DNA from 2 places in the Caballeronia sp. SL1002 genome. Region 2 is predicted to be linked to the other one. Evidence: predicted binding sites of a transcription regulator. Region 2 holds the regulator's gene; the other holds the start of a gene.

Region 1 (8,293 bases), on a different contig from region 2:
CGCAGGCGCCGAAAAAACGCGACAACGTGATTTCGGTTTTGGCCTGAACGGGCGCCATGAAACCTGTTGCAGTGATCAGCAAGGCGAGCGAAAGCGCACCGCGCGCGAGCGATTTCTTCATGTGTGTCTCCATTCCCATGAAAGTTAGTTGCTGTTTTATGCTTGATGCGCCGCCTGCTTTGCCGTCACGTTTGAGCGGCTTCTGCGGGTTTTATAATTCGGACATTGAATCGATTGCTGCTGGAAAGGCTCATCGCACAGTCGTACCCGCTACAGCCGCGACGATGTACTTCTGAAAAAACAGATACAGCACGAAGATCGGCAAGCCCGCGAACACCGCTTGCGCCATCAGATATCCAATGCCTTCAGACTGCGCGAAATTGCCCTGCGTGGAGGCGAGGCCAATCGTCAACGTGTACATCTCTGGCTTCGATGCGGAAACAAGCGGCCACAGGTAGTCGTTCCACGCGCTCAGGAAAGTAAAAATTGCGAGCGTGGCCTGCGCCGGGACCGACAACGGCAGTACGATGCGCCAGAAAATCTTGAAACGCGATGCATTGTCGAGCAACGCAGCTTCTTCTATCTCCACCGGCACTGCCTTGAAGTACTGCGTCATCAGAAACACGCCGAATGGCGATGCGAGCCGTGGCATGATCAGCGCGCCATACGTGTTGTGCCAGTCGAGCGTGGCGAAGATGCTGTGCAGCGGGATCACGAGCGCCTGCTCGGGCACGGCGAGTCCCGCAAGACACGCGACGTACAGATAGCGCTTGCCGGGAAACTCCGTGCGCGCAAAGCCGTAACCCGCAAGCGAGGCGATCACCAGCGTGAGGAAGGTCTGACCCAGCGCGACGATCACGCTGTTGATCAACCATCCGCCCACTGCGGAGGTGCCGATGATGCTCGCGTAGTTTTGCAGCGTGAATGGCGGAGAAAACAGAACGTCGGTGTGTTGCGCCAGGAACGCATTCGGTTTGAACGACAAAGCAAAGACCCACACGAGCGGCGCGATCCACACCAGCGCGAGCAGGACGACCGCGGCCAGCATCAAGCGATCGCCTACCCGGCCGGCAAGCGAGCCACGCGGACGCTCTTCCAGAACAGGTGTCGGAGCGGTAGGTTTGAGGGCGGCCGTGCTCATGCGGAATCCTTTTTGCGGACAATCCAGGCCTGTACCGCGATGCCGATCAACATCAGCACGAACAGCACTTGCGCGGCGGCGGCCGAATAACCGAACAGCCATTGACGGAAGCCGGTTTCGTATATGAACTGCACGAGCGGTCGCGAGGCGTTGTTCGGACCGCCGTCGGTGAGCAGTTGCGCCTGCCCGAACAACTGGAACTGAAACACCGCCTCGATCACCGCGACAAGCGCGAGCGTGCGCTTGATCGAAGGCAGCGTGATGGACGCAAAGGTGCGCCAGCGCGTCGCATTGTCGAGTGCGGCCGCTTCATACAACTCCTGCGGGATCTGTTGAAGCGCGGCGAGGAACAGCATCATCGGCAATCCAACGATCCACCATACGGTGACGATTGCCACCATCGGCAAGGCAGTCGCTTCATGCACGAGCGGCACGAATTCAGGCGCATGCAGCGAGTGGCTGACATCGGCGAGCAGTCCGTGGCCCGGCATCAGAACCAGTTTCCAAACCAGCGTGACGATCGTGACGGACAGCACCGACGAGCCAAAGAAAATCGCCCTTAGCGCGGCGCAAAAACGCCCTGGCCGGTTGAGCACGAGCGCAAGCGCGAGGCCCAGCGCCACGAACATGGGGACGGTCATGAAAACAAAATAGAACGTGTTGCGTACGGCGCCTCGAAAGATCGGATCCAGCGCGAGATCCACGTAATTCTTGATGCCGATGAACTCGCTCGTGCCGCCTAGCAGATCGACGTTTTGCAGGCTCAGCCACCAGCCATAGACGAGCGGCACGACCAGCAGCAACACATAGACGACCACGAACGGCAGCACGAACAGCGCATTCTTCCAGGGCGCGCGGAAGTCCTTGATACGGCGCTGCCGCGCCTTCGGGATGTCCACCGCGAGCGTCCGGTCAGTCGCCATGGTGAGCTTTCCCGGTTTCGTCGAAAAGATGCAGATGGGCGGCGTCGATGCTCATGCGCACGACGTCCCCTGCCTGCATGTCGTAATCGCGCGGAAGTTCGATCACCATCAACTGATTGTTCGCAAGGCTTAGATGCGCAAGCGAACGGTCGCCGAGACGTTCGATAAATTCCGCGCGACCGGAGAGCGGCCCTGACTGATCGATCACGACATGTTCGGCGCGAATGCCCAGCGTCAGCTTGCCGGCGGGCAGCGTGTTGCTCGCGAGCGTGGTGGGAAGGACCACGTTATCGACGGGCAGACGCACGAGTAAGCGGCCGTTGTTTTCGCCGGCCGGCTCGACGTCGATGAAGTTCATTGCCGGTGCGCCGATAAAGCCCGCCACAAAGCGTGTGGCCGGGCGCCGATAAATTTCCAGCGGCTCACCGATCTGCTCGATGCGACCGCGATTCATCACGACGATACGCGTAGCCAGCGTCATCGCTTCGATCTGATCGTGCGTGACGAATACCATCGTCGCGTTCAGGCGCCGGTGGATGCGCGCCAACTCCACGCGTGTACGCGTACGCAGCGATGCATCGAGATTCGACAACGGTTCATCGAATAGAAATGCTTCCGGTTCCTTGACGACCGCACGTCCGATCGCGACGCGCTGCCGTTGTCCGCCCGACAATTGCGCGGGACGGCGCTTGAGCAGCGGATCGAGTTCGAGCATACGGGCAGCTTCGACAATCCGCCGGTCGATCTCATCGGCGGCGACGTGCGAATTGCGCAAGCCAAACGCCATGTTGTCGTAGACCGTCATGTGGGGATAAAGCGCGTAGTGCTGAAACACCATCGCGACATCGCGCTTGGCCGGCGGAAGATTGGTGACCGCGCGGCCGCCGATGCTGATGTCCCCGCCGCTGACGCCTTCGAGTCCGGCGATCATCCGCAGCAGCGTCGACTTGCCGCAACCGGACGGGCCGAGGAAAACAAGAAACTCGCCTTCGTGGATATTGAGGTCGAGGCCGGTAATCACTTCCGTCTCGCCATAACGTTTTGTCACGCCGCTGAGCTGAATGCCCTTCACGGTGCCTCCTTTTGTTATGTCTCGGGACTGCTGTTTTTACATGCTTTGATATTATGAAAAAATAGTAGAGGCGTTATGTTTGAACGTCCAATCTCTGTTTTGGTATCGACGTATTGTTTTTTTGATATCAGGCATCGGCTCGTCGCCCCAGACCTCAAGCTGCGCAAGGGTTGCGCCGCTGAACGGCAGGGCGCCACGAACGTCTTGCGCCAAGGGTTTGTCCCGATCTCGAACGAATTCGAAATCCCAAATCGTGGTGGCGACTTAGTCGAAATTAATTCAGATGACTAGTGACGATTGATGCGCGATTTCGGCGACTGGAGAGTTCAGAAAATGACTGGACGTCTGCGAGCCGTAACATCCGCTCGTTGGCATAAACGACCATATGCGTTTCGAACACTGCAACTAAGCAGCGAGCCTATGCTCGTAGTACGGCCTGTCTCTATCGTCAAGAATCGCGTACATGGCCGTCAAATCCGGTGCACTTGGATTCAGCCACGCATCGATGTTCTCAGGCTTGATTGGGATGATGCACCGGTCATGCCCTGCGGCTGCAACCTCTGGCGGAGGTTCATCGGTAATTGCCGCAAATGAAAGCAAATCTGGCTCGCCGGGCGCGGTCCATCGAGACCACAAACACGCTACCAGCATCAGCTGACCGTTACTCGGACGAAACTCCAAGACGACGTTTTCGTCGCGCTCGTGAGTCTCAAGTAGCGTCCCTTCCATTTTTGCTTTGCTGACATTTTCGTAGAACACATCGACAAGCATCAGGCCATGCGAGTGGCCGAATAACGGCTTCCAGAATCCTTCGAGATTATCGCGCCGGGCGTTATACGTCCCGGGATATTTGAAGTCATAGTTCGCCGGCTTGCCCGCAATGCGGCATTGATAACGCATCGGCTTGATGACGTACCCACCATTCTCGACAATGAGGACGGGCGCGTAGTTGCCCGGGAAGATACGCGAGTCGCGCGGCTTAAGGTCGACCCGATCAAGGTCTTCGAGCCGTCGCAGCGAGGACTCGATTTTATCGGTCGCGATGCGCTTGCTCTCGGCAGCGGCCTTCGTTGTTTTAGTCTGCAATGTACGCTCGGCATCGGCAAGACGGGTTCGTTGTTTGAAGAGCTCTTGCTCGAGCTTCGTCGTCTGGTCGGCGTTGAAGCGGTCGATGAATTCTTTTACTTGTCTTTCGTCATCCGACTGCGGTTCGCGGAACGCATCGTCCATCGCTTTCGGGATTTTGGCTTTGCTTCCCTCGGCTCGCTCCCAATAAAGCCGGGCGAACTCCCGGATGTCCATATGGGCGCCGAACATCTTCACGTACTTGCGGTAGTCCGCTTCAATTTGAGCCGAGTAACACATGCGTCACTCCCGTCAATCTTGATGTGAGGTCAGCAGCACCGCTGTTCACAGTGCCGACTTGCATAGCACCATCATTTTCTGCACGACGGTACTTGAATGATTCAGCCCCATGTCGCCCGTGAAGAGCGCCTGCACGTCCGACTGACGCACCGCGATGCCTGCGCTCTTCAGGTCACGCCGGGCAATTTTGAGGGCGAGCTGGCCCATTTGCACCCGTTCGAGCCAATCCATTCGCACAAGATTGCGCGTCAGCCAAACGCGACAACACTCGACGAGATGGTCGATGCGCCACTCGCGCGTCAGCGAGTGCGAAGCAGCAACCGTCGCGACCAAATAACAGAGCAGATGTTCACGCGCTCCCGACAGATCATCGATTTCTGGTTTGTCCATATCCTGTTCCGCTCGTTCAGTTTCAAGCCCGTTGGACTTCAGGTGCGGACGGCAAAGCGAGATTCAACGGTCTGGCGCTTTTCCGGTCATCCACGCTGGCTGCAGCGCGTGGCCGTCCGACGCCGGACCCGTCGCATCCCTTGCAATAGGGGCGGTCGCGCACGCTTGCATCCACGGTCCATCGGTGAAGCCGCCATTCGGCTTCGTTCCAACCGTTCGACCATTCTCGGTCGCAAAAAATCTCGGCTCACCTGCTTTTACCGCACGAGACCGCGTGCTCAATGGCCGCATCACCAAAAGTCGCGCGCATTTGGCGACAAAATCGGCAATTTCCGGCCTTGGGTGCGGCGCTTTAGCAAGTTTTTTTCCATTCACGTTTTTCATGCTCATCAATAAAAGGGGCAATTCACGAACCAGGATTTACGATGTAAAGTACTGTACATCCATACAGTTTTCTACACCAATGTCAGCCCTTCCGAAAGATGTCGAGTCCATTCACCCCGCCTTGTGGCGGGGGTCTCAGCTCGCCCAGGCGCACGGCAAGACAGTGGATTCAGGCTATGCGGCGCTGTCGGCTGAGTTGCCTGGTGGGGGTTGGCCGCTCGGCGCATTGACCGAACTGCTGGTGCAGCAAGCGGGAGTCGGCGAGCTTCGGCTCTTACGTCCAGCACTGAAGTCGGTGAGCACGCGACCGATTGCGCTGGTGCAACCGCCGCTCGTACCCAACGGCCTCGCCTTCGCGTATCTCGGGCTGCCGCTGGACAAGCTGTTGCTCCTGCGGCCGACGCGCAGCGCCGATGCGCTGTGGTCCACGGAGCAGGCTTTGCGAACAGGAAGCTGCGGCGCAGTGATTCTTTGGATGCAGCACGTACGCGCCGAATCCCTGAGACGACTGCATCTCGCGGCGCAGTCCTCAGAGACGCTTTTCGTGATGGTGCGGCCGCTAGCGAGTGCGGCGGACGCGTCTCCCGCAACGCTGAGACTGGGGGTTCGCGCAGCGGGTGGCGGCATCGTCATCGATGTCGTCAAGCGAAGAGGCCCCATACGCGCCGAGCAACTATCCATCACCCTTCAACCCTCTCCTGTTTTACTGAGCCCTCATGGCCGTCTTCGTCGCCATCCATCTGTCCCGGCTTTCGCTGGAAGTGTTTCGCCCGCGCTGGTCGTCTAAGGCAGAACACGGATGTGTGGTGCTTGAAAAGGACAAGGTCATTGTTGCAGACGCGACAGCGCGCGATGCGGGTGTGCTGCTCGGCATGAAGCGTGGCGGCGTGCTCACGCTCGCGGCCGACGCAACGATTTATGAGCGTGATGAAGTGCGCGAAACCGATGCGCAGCGGGAGGTGGCATTCAGCTTGATGCGTTTCTCGCCGATGGTCGCCGTGTGCGAAGAAGAAACGATTGTCGTGGACGTGAGCGCGAGTCTGCGCCTCTTTGGCGGCATCGTCCGGATATGTCATCTGATGCGGAATGTCGTTGCCGCCATTGGTGTCACGGCGAGTATCAGCGTGTCACCGACCGGCCAGGGTGCATGGCTGCTTGCAAAGCGTGGCAGCAATAAAAAGCGCCGCGTGCTGAAAATGGCATCGCTGGAGCGCGCGCTCGACGGCCTTCCCTTCCTCGCCGTTCGCGAAGTCCGACGCTTTGCCGAGTGGTTTCAGGGTTTGGGTTGTCAGGCATTAAACGATATTCGGCGGCTTCCACGCGCCGGGCTTAAAAAGAGGTGCGGTGTGGATTTGCTGGATTCGCTGGACCGCGCTTACGGTCTGTCGCCTGAGCTTTACGGTTGGCTTGAAGTGCCGCCCACTTTCAGCGCACGCGTCGAGTTGCCGGACCGTGTCGAGCATGCGGAAGCCATCTTGTTCTCCGCGCGGCGGCTCATCGTCCAGCTTTGTGGCTGGCTCAGCGCCCAACAGCTTGCACTGACCCACGCCACGGTCCTGCTCGAACACGAGCGCGGCCGTGAGGCCATCGCGCCGACGCAAATCGATATTGCGCTCGCGGAGCCGACCTGGCACGAAGAACACCTGACGCGTTTGCTCAAAGAAAGGCTGGGGCGCGTCGAGCTTGAGGCTGCGGTCCTCGCTATCCGACTGACGGCATCCAAGGTTGAGGCCGCAGAACCGCCAACCGACACGCTCTTCCCGGAACCTGGCGGCACCGCCGAAGACCACAACCGCCTGCTCGAATTGCTCGTGGCACGCCTCGGTTCAGAAAATGTTCTGCGTGCAGCACCGACATCGGACCATCGGCCCGAGCAGGCCAACCGCTGGGTCCCGATACATGACACCGCCAAAAACGAGGCGCCTCCAGCCGACCTCCCGCGTCCGACGTGGCTGCTGGACGTGCCCGTGCAGTTGATGATACGGAATCACCGCCCGTTTTACGGTTCGCCTTTGAAGCTTGTGTCGACTGGGGAACGCATCGAAAGCGGTTGGTTCGACGGCGGCCTGACGAGCCGGGATTATTTCGTCGCGGAAGCGAACGACAAGACGTGCTACTGGATTTATCGCGAACGTCCGACCAGCGCCAATGCTGAAGAGGTGCGCTGGTTTCTCCATGGCCTATTTGGATGATGCGCCGTGGATCGTACGTTTTCCATGCTGCCCGCCTACGCGGAGCTTTTCGCCTTCTCCAACTTTTCGTTCCTGCACGGGGCATCGCGCGGGGAGGAACTGGTGACGCGCGCGTCACAACTCGGATACTCGGGCCTTGCTATCACGGATGAGTGTTCGCTCGCAGGCGTAGTGCGTGCACATGTGCAAGCAAAGGAAGACAAGCTCCCGCTCATCATCGGGTCGTACTTCAGGCTCGTTCATGCGGACAAATCGCCAGCGTTCGGTCTCATCCTGCTGGCGCAAAATCGCGAGGGCTACGGCAACCTTTCCGAGCTCATCACACTGGGCCGCATGCGAGCGCAAAAAGGCAGCTACCTGCTCACGCCTCAAGATATTGCAAGGCCCGAGAAGGCATACAAACATCTGCGCGGCATGCCCGACTGCCTCGCTATCCTGGTTCCAGATTTCCCGGCGAAAGAAGAAGTGCTGGCGTCGCAATTGGAATGGATGAAGTCCACCTTCCCGACTCGCGCGTGGGTTGGACTTACACTCCACCAGCGGGCTCTCGACGACATACATCGGGGCGTCGTCGAACACGTCGCATCCAAGCATCTTGTTCCGGTTGTTGCGACCGGCCATGTCGTCATGCACGTGCGCTCAAGAAAGCCGCTGCAAGACACGATGACCGCAATCCGCATCGGCAAGCCCGTCGCGGAATGCGGCTACGAGTTGGCGCCGAATGCCGAGCAACACCTTCGCTCGCGGCTTCGTCTTGCCAACCTCTATCCGGAACACGCACTTGCCGAGACATTGAATGTCCTCGAACGGTGCGACTTCTCGCTTG
Region 2 (8,293 bases):
AGCATCAGGAACGAGACGCACAGCATCACGACCGCGATCGCCGTAGCGCCCGCGTAGTCGTACTGTTCGAGCTTCGTGATGATGAGCAGCGACGTGATCTCGGACTTCATCGGCACGTTGCCGGCGATAAAGATCACCGAGCCGTATTCGCCGAGCGCCCGCGCGAACGCGAGCGCGAAACCGGTCAGAAGCGCGGGGAAAAGCGAGGGCAGCACGACGCGCCGGAACGTGAGCCAGCGCGTCGCGCCGAGGCACGCGGCCGCCTCTTCCTGCTCGCGCTCGAAGTCTTCGAGCACCGGCTGCACCGTGCGGACGACGAACGGCAGGCCGATAAACGTCAGCGCCACGAGCACGCCGAGCGGCGTGAACGCGACCTTGATGCCGAGCGGCGCGAGATACTGGCCGATCCACCCGTTGGTCGCGTACACGGCCGCGAGCGAGATGCCGGCGACCGAGGTCGGCAGCGCGAACGGCAGATCGACGACGGCATCCACCACGCGCTTGAACGGAAACTCATAACGCACAAGCACCCACGCGACCAGAAAGCCGAACACGGCGTTGATCAGCGCGCCACCGAGCGCCGCGGTAAACGTGAGCCGATACGACGCGACCACGCGCGGCGAAGTAACCGCGCGCACGAACTGCGCCCAGTCGAGCGTGGCCGTTTTGGCGAAAGTCGCCGCGAGCGGAATCAGCACCACGAGGCTCAAGTAAGCCAGCGTGATGCCGAGCGTCAGGCCGAAGCCGGGCAGCGCGCTCGGCTTGCGGAAAGTCAACGTCGTCATGCTTCGTTCATCCTGTTCCAGCGCGCCCGCCGTGCGTGAATGCCTGGCACGTAGAGCGCTGAGGGGTCACCGCCGCGAAATACAGCAGCGTCGCGGCGGCGTCGTTATGTGCGGTCGAGCCGCTTATGGGCACTGCTATTCTTTCGATGCTTCGGTCAGGCGATTCTAGACGCGGCGCGGGCATCGCACACACGACTCACCCGCGCAATGATTTACTGCGGCTGATAGATCGAATCGAACACGCCGCCATCGGCGAAATGCGTTTTCTGCGCCTTGGTCCAGCCGCCGAACGTATCGTCGACCGTATAGAGCTTCAGCTTCGGAAACTGCTTCGTGAGCGCGGCCGGCACTTTGCTGGAGCGCGGGCGATAGAAATTGCGCGCCGCGATTTCCTGCCCTTCCTCGCTATACAGATATTGCAGATACGCTTCGGCCAGCTTGCGCGTGCCATGACGATCGACGACCTTGTCCACCACCGCGACCGGCGGCTCGGCCAGAATGCTCACCGACGGCACCACGATCTCGAATTTGTCAGAGCCAAATTCTTTCAGCGACAAAAACGCCTCGTTTTCCCACGCGATCAGCACATCGCCCTGACCGCGCTGCACGAAACTCGTCGTCGCGCCGCGCGCGCCGGAATCCAGCACGCCGGCATTCTTATAGAGCGCCGACACGAATTCCTTCGCCTTCTGCTCGTTGCCGTTCGGCTGGTGCAGCGCGTACGCCCACGCCGCCAGATAATTCCAGCGCGCGCCGCCCGAGGTCTTCGGGTTCGGCGTGACAATCGACACCCCCGATTTCGCCAGATCGTTCCAGTCCTTGATCTGCTTCGGATTGCCCTTGCGCACGAGGAACACGATCGTCGACGTATAAGGCGACGCGTTGTCCGGCAGCCGCTTTTGCCAGTCGGCGTTGACGAGCCCCTTGCCCGCCAGCGCGTCGATGTCGTACGCCAGCGCAAGTGTCACGACGTCCGCCTGGAGCCCGTCCAGAACGGCGCGCGCCTGTCCGCCCGAGCCACCGTGCGACTGCTTGAAGGTCACGGTTTCGCCCGTTTCGGCTTTCCACTTCTTTGCAAACGCCTGATTGAAATCCTGATACAACTCGCGGGTCGGATCGTAGGAAACGTTCAGGAACGACGTATCCGCATGCGCCTGCGCGATCATTCCCGCGCCCGTCGCCGCACCCAGCACCAACGTTGCCAGCAGTCGCCGCGACCGCGCCCCGAAACCCGTTTTCAGACTAAGCATTCCCCGTTCTCCGTCGTTGTGAGTTGATGGAGCGAGTCTATCGACGGGCTTTCATTATTAAAAATAATTGTTCTTCATTTTTTAATACTCAAAAGTGGTAATGACGGCTGGGCGCGGCGTTGCGGCACGAAAACCGATGTTCGAGCGATCAAAATAAGGCGCGAAAACCCTTGCTCGCGAGGCTTGCACGCCGAACTTCAAGTAAAGCTTGAAATGCGCGAGATACTGTATAAAAATACAGTCACCTGTCCATCCATACAGTGCACCAGAGGCCTTGCCAGTGACAAAAATGAGCAAACTAACCGCGCGGCAGCAAGAGGTGTTCGAACTGATCCAGCGCGCCATCGAGCGCACCGGTTTTCCGCCGACGCGCGCCGAGATTGCCGCCGAGCTGGGTTTTAGTTCCGCGAACTCCGCCGAAGAGCATTTGCGTGCCTTGGCGCGCAAGGGTGTGATCGAACTGGCGGCGGGTGCGTCGCGCGGTATTCGTCTGCTTACGGGCAACATGGAGGACGCGCCGCACCAGTTCACGCTGCCGCACGCCAGCATCATGCAGTTGTCGTTGCCGCTTGTCGGGCGCGTCGCGGCGGGCAGTCCGATCCTCGCGCAGGAACATATCGCGCAGACCTATATGTGCGACCCGGCGCTCTTTTCGAGCCGTCCGGACTATTTGCTCAAGGTGCGCGGTCTTTCCATGCGCGACGCGGGCATTTTCGACGGCGACCTGCTCGCCGTGCAGAAAAAGACCGAAGCGAAAGACGGGCAGATCGTGGTCGCGCGAATCGGCGACGACGTCACGGTCAAGCGCTGGAAACGGCGCAAGGACGGTGTCGAGCTGATCGCCGAAAACCCGGATTACGAAAATATCTTCGTTGCGTCGGGCAGCGCGGAGTTTGCGCTGGAAGGAATCGCGGTCGGTTTGATTCGATCCGGCGAGTTCTAAATAGCGCGGGTTCGGACCAGCACGGCTGATCCGGGCGGCGCAATCCATCAAATCGATATTGCAAGACGGCGGCCGCACTCGCGGCGCGCCGCGGTGTGTCCTATTGTCTGGAGAAACATCATGGAACGATTCGCCCGTTTGTTGCCCTTCCGTCAGTTTGGCCGCCTGCGTCACTTGCGTTCACTTATGTCGTGCAAGCTGCGAACAGCTGCCGCAGACGTCGCGTCGGCCACGCCCGGCCTGTTCGATGAATTGCCGGCGCTGCCCTCACGCCAACCGGCGTTTGCGCGCGTTTCATTGAGTTCGTCGGTGCATGCACAGGCGGAACGGCGCGCGCCGGTGCGGATCTATCGCGGGGAATCGCGCGTCATCATGGTCGGCAATATCGACGAGGTGTCGCGCATGATCGACCGTTGTATCGACGAAGAACGTGCCGGTGTCGAGGGTGGGCTTTTCGCCTGATGGACTTCGGCTCGACTTCGGCTCGACCGCGGCGAGAAAGGACAAACGCAATTTCCGGGATCAAACGCGCACGAATGCGGTCCATTCAGGGACCCTGGTAATCAGAAAAGGCGCTCGACCGTATGACCCGTACCCGTAAGTCCGTTCTCGTCACGCTTGTACTCATCGTTGTCGCCGCGGCATGTGCGCTGTTGTACGCGTCGCCGTATATCGTGCTGGATCGCGTGAAGCGCGCGGCCGACGCGCGCGACGCCGCAACCGTGAATCAGTACGTCGATTTCCCCGCGCTGCGCGACAGTCTCAAGGAGCAAGTGTCCGGACTGCTGACGCGCCGTCTGGATATTCAAAAAAGCGGGAATCCGCTGGCGGTGATCGGCGCGATGATCGGTGCGGCGCTAGTCGGGCCGCTGGTCGATTCCTACGCCACGCCTGACGGCGTGGCCGCGATTCTCAACGGCATCCCGCCGCAAGGGAATCCTGGCGAGCGCCCGCCGCCGCCGGTCGCCGCGTCACCGGATGCGTCCGCCGCCCCGGCCAACGCACCCGCTCCGGCGTCTCCCGCGACCCACGCCGATGAAGCGCAAAAGCCGCCGCCGCAAACCGCGGCGGCCTATCGCGACGTCAACACGTTTGTCGTCACGTATCAGCACGGCGCGGGCGATGCGCATTATTCCGCGATCTTCCGTCGCACCAACTTGATTTCGTGGAAGCTGGTCGCGGTGGATCTCAACGGATAGCGGCAAGCTGAGCCGTCGAAAAAGCACGCGCCCAGCGGAAACCAAACGCGCTAAACGCTGGCTTCGGCTGTGCGGGCGGCTTTGCGCGCGGCATCCTCGGCTTCAGCGGCCTCTTCCGATTCACCCGCCGCGCACACGGCAACCAAAATGCTGCACGAGACGCGATCGAGCAGCGGCGTATTACCCGCGCCCATCCACCAGCGCGCCAGTCCGTTACGGCAGCGATGCCCGACCACGACCAGATCCACTTTGAGCGTCTCGGCGAGATTCGCGATTTCATCGATCGGATGACCGAACGCGAAGTGGCCCTGTGCGGGCAAGCCGCGTTCGGTGAGCCAGTCGACGCCTTCCTGCAGGATGTCGCGCGCGGCATCCTCGAAACGGCCGCAGGCCATATCGGTCAAGAGGCCCGCGCTTTGTGCGATGCTCGAACGCATATCGACCACCGCGAGCACATGCGTCTCGGCTTTCAGTTCGATGGCGAGGTTCGCGCCCTGCCGGAGCGCCTTGCGGCCTTCGCGGGTGCCGTCGTAACAAAGAAGGATTTTCTGGTAGCTCGCCATGATGGTTCTCCTCGCCCCCGGGAATTCGGCGCGGCGTTGCCTGCATGATCGTGCGTCGCCGCTGGCATGGCAACGATGGAAAACGCTGATGCGTCGAAACGCGTCCGAAAGGTTGAAGCGGGGTTCGTGCCAGGCGCGCGCCAGCCTTGATCGATAGGGCTCCTCGCGCTGTTCGCCAATGCTTCGTGCACGACACACCGTCGCCATGCGCGCATCGGGTGCGCCACGGGTCCGCGCGAGCGCCGCCGTGGTGCGTGCATTAAACTAGCCCGCTCGTCCTTCTTCCAAAAAACGCAGGCTAAAGGCATGTCAGACGTAGCAGATTCAACGGCTTCCGGCGTCGCCGCCATCGAATTTTCGGACGTCCGGAAACATTACGGCGACAAGGTCGTCGTCGACGGGCTTTCGTTCAATGTTCAGCGCGGCGAATGTTTTGGGCTACTCGGCCCGAACGGCGCGGGCAAGACAACCACGCTCAAGATGCTGCTCGGCATCACGTCGCCGGACGCCGGCCGGATTCGCCTGGTCGATGAGCCGGTTCCCGCGCGTGCGCGCTTTGCCCGCCGGCGCGTCGGCGTCGTGCCGCAGTTCGACAATCTCGATCCGGATTTCACCGTGCGGGAAAATCTGCTCGTGTTCGGCCGCTATTTCGGGATGAGCGGCGGCGAGATCGCGGCGCTGGTGCCGTCGCTGCTCGAATTCGCGCGGCTTGAAAGCAAGGCGGACGCGCGCGTCGGCGAGTTGTCGGGCGGAATGAAGCGCCGCCTCACGCTGGCGCGCGCGCTCGTCAACGATCCGGACGTGCTCATCATGGACGAACCCACGACCGGCCTCGATCCGCAGGCGCGGCATCTGATCTGGGAAAGGCTGCGTTCGCTCCTCGCGCGCGGCAAGACCATTCTGCTGACCACGCATTTCATGGAGGAAGCCGAGCGGCTGTGCGACCGGCTTTGCGTGATCGAGGAAGGCCGGAAGGTGGCGGAAGGCCGGCCGCACGAACTGATCGAATCGGTGATCGGCTGCGACGTGATCGAAATTTACGGGCCGGATCCGGACACGCTGCGCGACGAACTCGCACCGTTCGTCGAGCGGATGGAGATCAGCGGCGAGACGCTTTTTTGCTATGTCGACGATCCGCAGCCGGTGCATCAACGCGTCAAGGGCCGTCCCGGCGTGCGCTATCTGCATCGTCCGGCGAATCTCGAAGACGTTTTTCTGCGCCTGACCGGGCGCGAGATGGTGGACTGAGCACACGATGGACACCCTGAACCAGCACACGAACCCAGAACAACCGGCGCTTTCGCCGGAACGGACAGTCGGCGAAGGCATCGCGGCGGCCATGCCCGCGAACGCGTCCAACTGGATGTCGGTATGGCGGCGCAATTACCTTGTCTGGCGCAAGCTCGCGATCGCCTCGATGTTCGGCAATCTCGCCGATCCGATGATCTATCTTTTCGGCCTGGGTCTTGGCTTGGGCCTCATGGTCGGGCGGGTCGAGGGCGTCTCGTACATCGCGTTTCTCGCGGCGGGCACGGTGGCGTCGAGCGTGATGATGTCGGCGAGCTTCGAGGCGATGTACTCCGGTTTTTCGCGCATGCACGTCCAGCGCACGTGGGAGGCGATCATGCACACGCCGCTCACGCTCGGCGATATCGTGCTCGGCGAAGTGGTCTGGGCGGCGAGCAAGTCGATGCTCTCGGGCGTCGCGATCATGCTGGTCGCGGGCGTGCTCGGCTACGCGAGCTTTCCGTCGATGCTCGCCGCGCTTCCCGTGATCGTGCTGACCGGGCTGGCGTTCGCGAGTACGGCGATGATCGTCACGGCGCTCGCGCCGAGCTACGACTTCTTCATGTTCTACCAAACGCTCTTGCTCACGCCGATGCTGCTGCTCTCCGGCGTGTTCTTCCCGCTCACGCAACTGCCGCCGCTCGCGCAACACGTGTCCTGGCTGCTGCCGCTGTCGCACGCGGTCGAACTGATCCGGCCCGCCATGCTCGGCCGTCCTGCCGGCCACGCGCTGCTTCACGCCGCCGTGCTGCTCGCCTACGCGATCGTGCCGTTCTTCGTGTGCGCGCTGCTATTCCGGCGTCGGATGATGCGTTGAAAAAAGGCCGCCGGGCGCAATGCCCGGCGGCCTTTTTTGCTTGATGCGTCAAACCTGAAAACGCACTACTTCACCGGAAATTCCTTGTGTCCGCCGAAGCCGAAACGCATCGCGGAAAGCATGCGTTCGGCGAACGAGAGCGCATCGCGCGAGCGGAACCGCGTATAAAGCGCCGCCGATAAAACCTGCGCCGGCACCGCTTCCTCGATCGCCGCCTCGATGGTCCAGCGCCCTTCGCCGCTGTCCGCCACCTCGGTGGAATACGTGTCGAGCGTGCTGTTTCCGGCGAGCGCGCCCGCCGTCAGATCGAGCAGCCACGACGACACCACGCTGCCGCGCCGCCAGACTTCCGACACGTCGGCGAGGTCGAGGTCGAAGCGCTGATCGGCGGGCAGTTCGTCCGACGCCTTGTGCTTCAGGATATCGAAACCTTCCGCGTAAGCCTGCATCAGGCCGTACTCGATGCCGTTGTGGACCATCTTCACGAAATGCCCCGAGCCGACCGGGCCGGTGTGCATATAGCCGTTTTCCACACGCGCATCGCGGCCCTCGCGGCCCGGCGTCCGGGCGATATCGCCGAGGCCTGGCGCGAGCACGGAAAAGATCGGATCGAGCCGCTTCACCACCTCCTCCTCGCCGCCGATCATCATGCAGTAGCCGCGCTCCAGTCCCCAGACGCCGCCGGACGTGCCGACATCGACGTAATGCACACCTTTGTCGCGGAACTGCGCGGCGCGGCGGATATCGTCCTTGTAAAAGCTATTGCCGCCGTCGATGACCGTGTCGCCCTCCGCCAGCAGATTGTGGAGATCCGCGAGCGTGTCCTCGGTGATCTTGCCCGCGGGCAGCATCAGCCAGACGACGCGCGGCGCGTCGAGCTTCGCGACCAGATCGCCCAGGTCCGAAGCGCCGGTCGCGCCGTCCTTCGCGAGCGCGTCGGTCGCGGCGGAATTGTGATCGTAGGCGACGCACGTATTGCCGCCGCGCATCAGCCGGCGGCCGATGTTGCCGCCCATTTTGCCCAGCCCGACTATGCCGATCTGCATGAGTTACTCCTTGCCGTTCGTCGATTTGACCCGCTCGATCTGCTTCTTCGCTTCGCCGTAGATGTGCTCCGGCGTGAAGCCGAACTTCGTCTTCAGCGCGGCGAGCGGCGCGGACGCGCCGAACGTGTGCATCACGACCTGCGAGCCGAGCCGGCCCACGTATCGGTCCCAGCCGAGCGAACCGGCCTGTTCGACGGCCACGCGCGCGTTCACATCGGGCGGCAGGACGGAATCCTTGTACGCCGTGTCCTGCTTTTCGAAGAGATCCCAGGACGGCATCGACACCACGCGCGCGGCGATCCCCTCGCTCTTGAGCTTTTCATACACCTCGACACACACCGACACCTCGCTGCCGGTGGACAGCAGCAAGACCTCGGGCTTCTTGCCGTCCGGCGCATCCGCG

Evidence for each region. Region 2 encodes LexA, which represses DNA repair genes until DNA is damaged. Its sites were predicted from a motif close to ACTGTATNNNNATACAGT; they were not measured.
Region 1: imuA (translesion DNA synthesis-associated protein ImuA) is a predicted target of LexA. The motif match lies at 5,326-5,343, and genes of this name have one in related genera.

The regions. Positions count from the first base shown of each region.
Region 1 is NZ_JBYMUW010000003.1:376,460-384,752, forward strand. It holds gene AC3D25_RS19135 (extracellular solute-binding protein) at 1-121, opposite strand, end outside; gene AC3D25_RS19140 (carbohydrate ABC transporter permease) at 251-1,141, opposite strand; gene AC3D25_RS19145 (carbohydrate ABC transporter permease) at 1,138-2,064, opposite strand; gene AC3D25_RS19150 (ABC transporter ATP-binding protein) at 2,054-3,136, opposite strand; gene AC3D25_RS19155 (hypothetical protein) at 3,188-3,349, opposite strand; gene AC3D25_RS19160 (SOS response-associated peptidase family protein) at 3,542-4,501, opposite strand; gene AC3D25_RS19165 (hypothetical protein) at 4,547-4,891, opposite strand; gene imuA (translesion DNA synthesis-associated protein ImuA) at 5,355-6,062, shown strand; gene AC3D25_RS19175 (Y-family DNA polymerase) at 5,992-7,467, shown strand; gene AC3D25_RS19180 (error-prone DNA polymerase) at 7,474-8,293, shown strand, end outside.
Region 2 is NZ_JBYMUW010000002.1:1,394,543-1,402,835, forward strand. It holds gene cysT (sulfate ABC transporter permease subunit CysT) at 1-785, opposite strand, end outside; gene AC3D25_RS09060 (sulfate ABC transporter substrate-binding protein) at 998-2,035, opposite strand; gene lexA (transcriptional repressor LexA) at 2,325-2,978, shown strand; gene AC3D25_RS09070 (hypothetical protein) at 3,099-3,440, shown strand; gene AC3D25_RS09075 (DUF2939 domain-containing protein) at 3,563-4,177, shown strand; gene AC3D25_RS09080 (universal stress protein) at 4,228-4,740, opposite strand; gene nodI (nodulation factor ABC transporter ATP-binding protein NodI) at 4,954-5,988, shown strand; gene AC3D25_RS09090 (ABC transporter permease) at 5,996-6,844, shown strand; gene gnd (phosphogluconate dehydrogenase (NAD(+)-dependent, decarboxylating)) at 6,910-7,890, opposite strand; gene tkt (transketolase) at 7,894-8,293, opposite strand, start outside.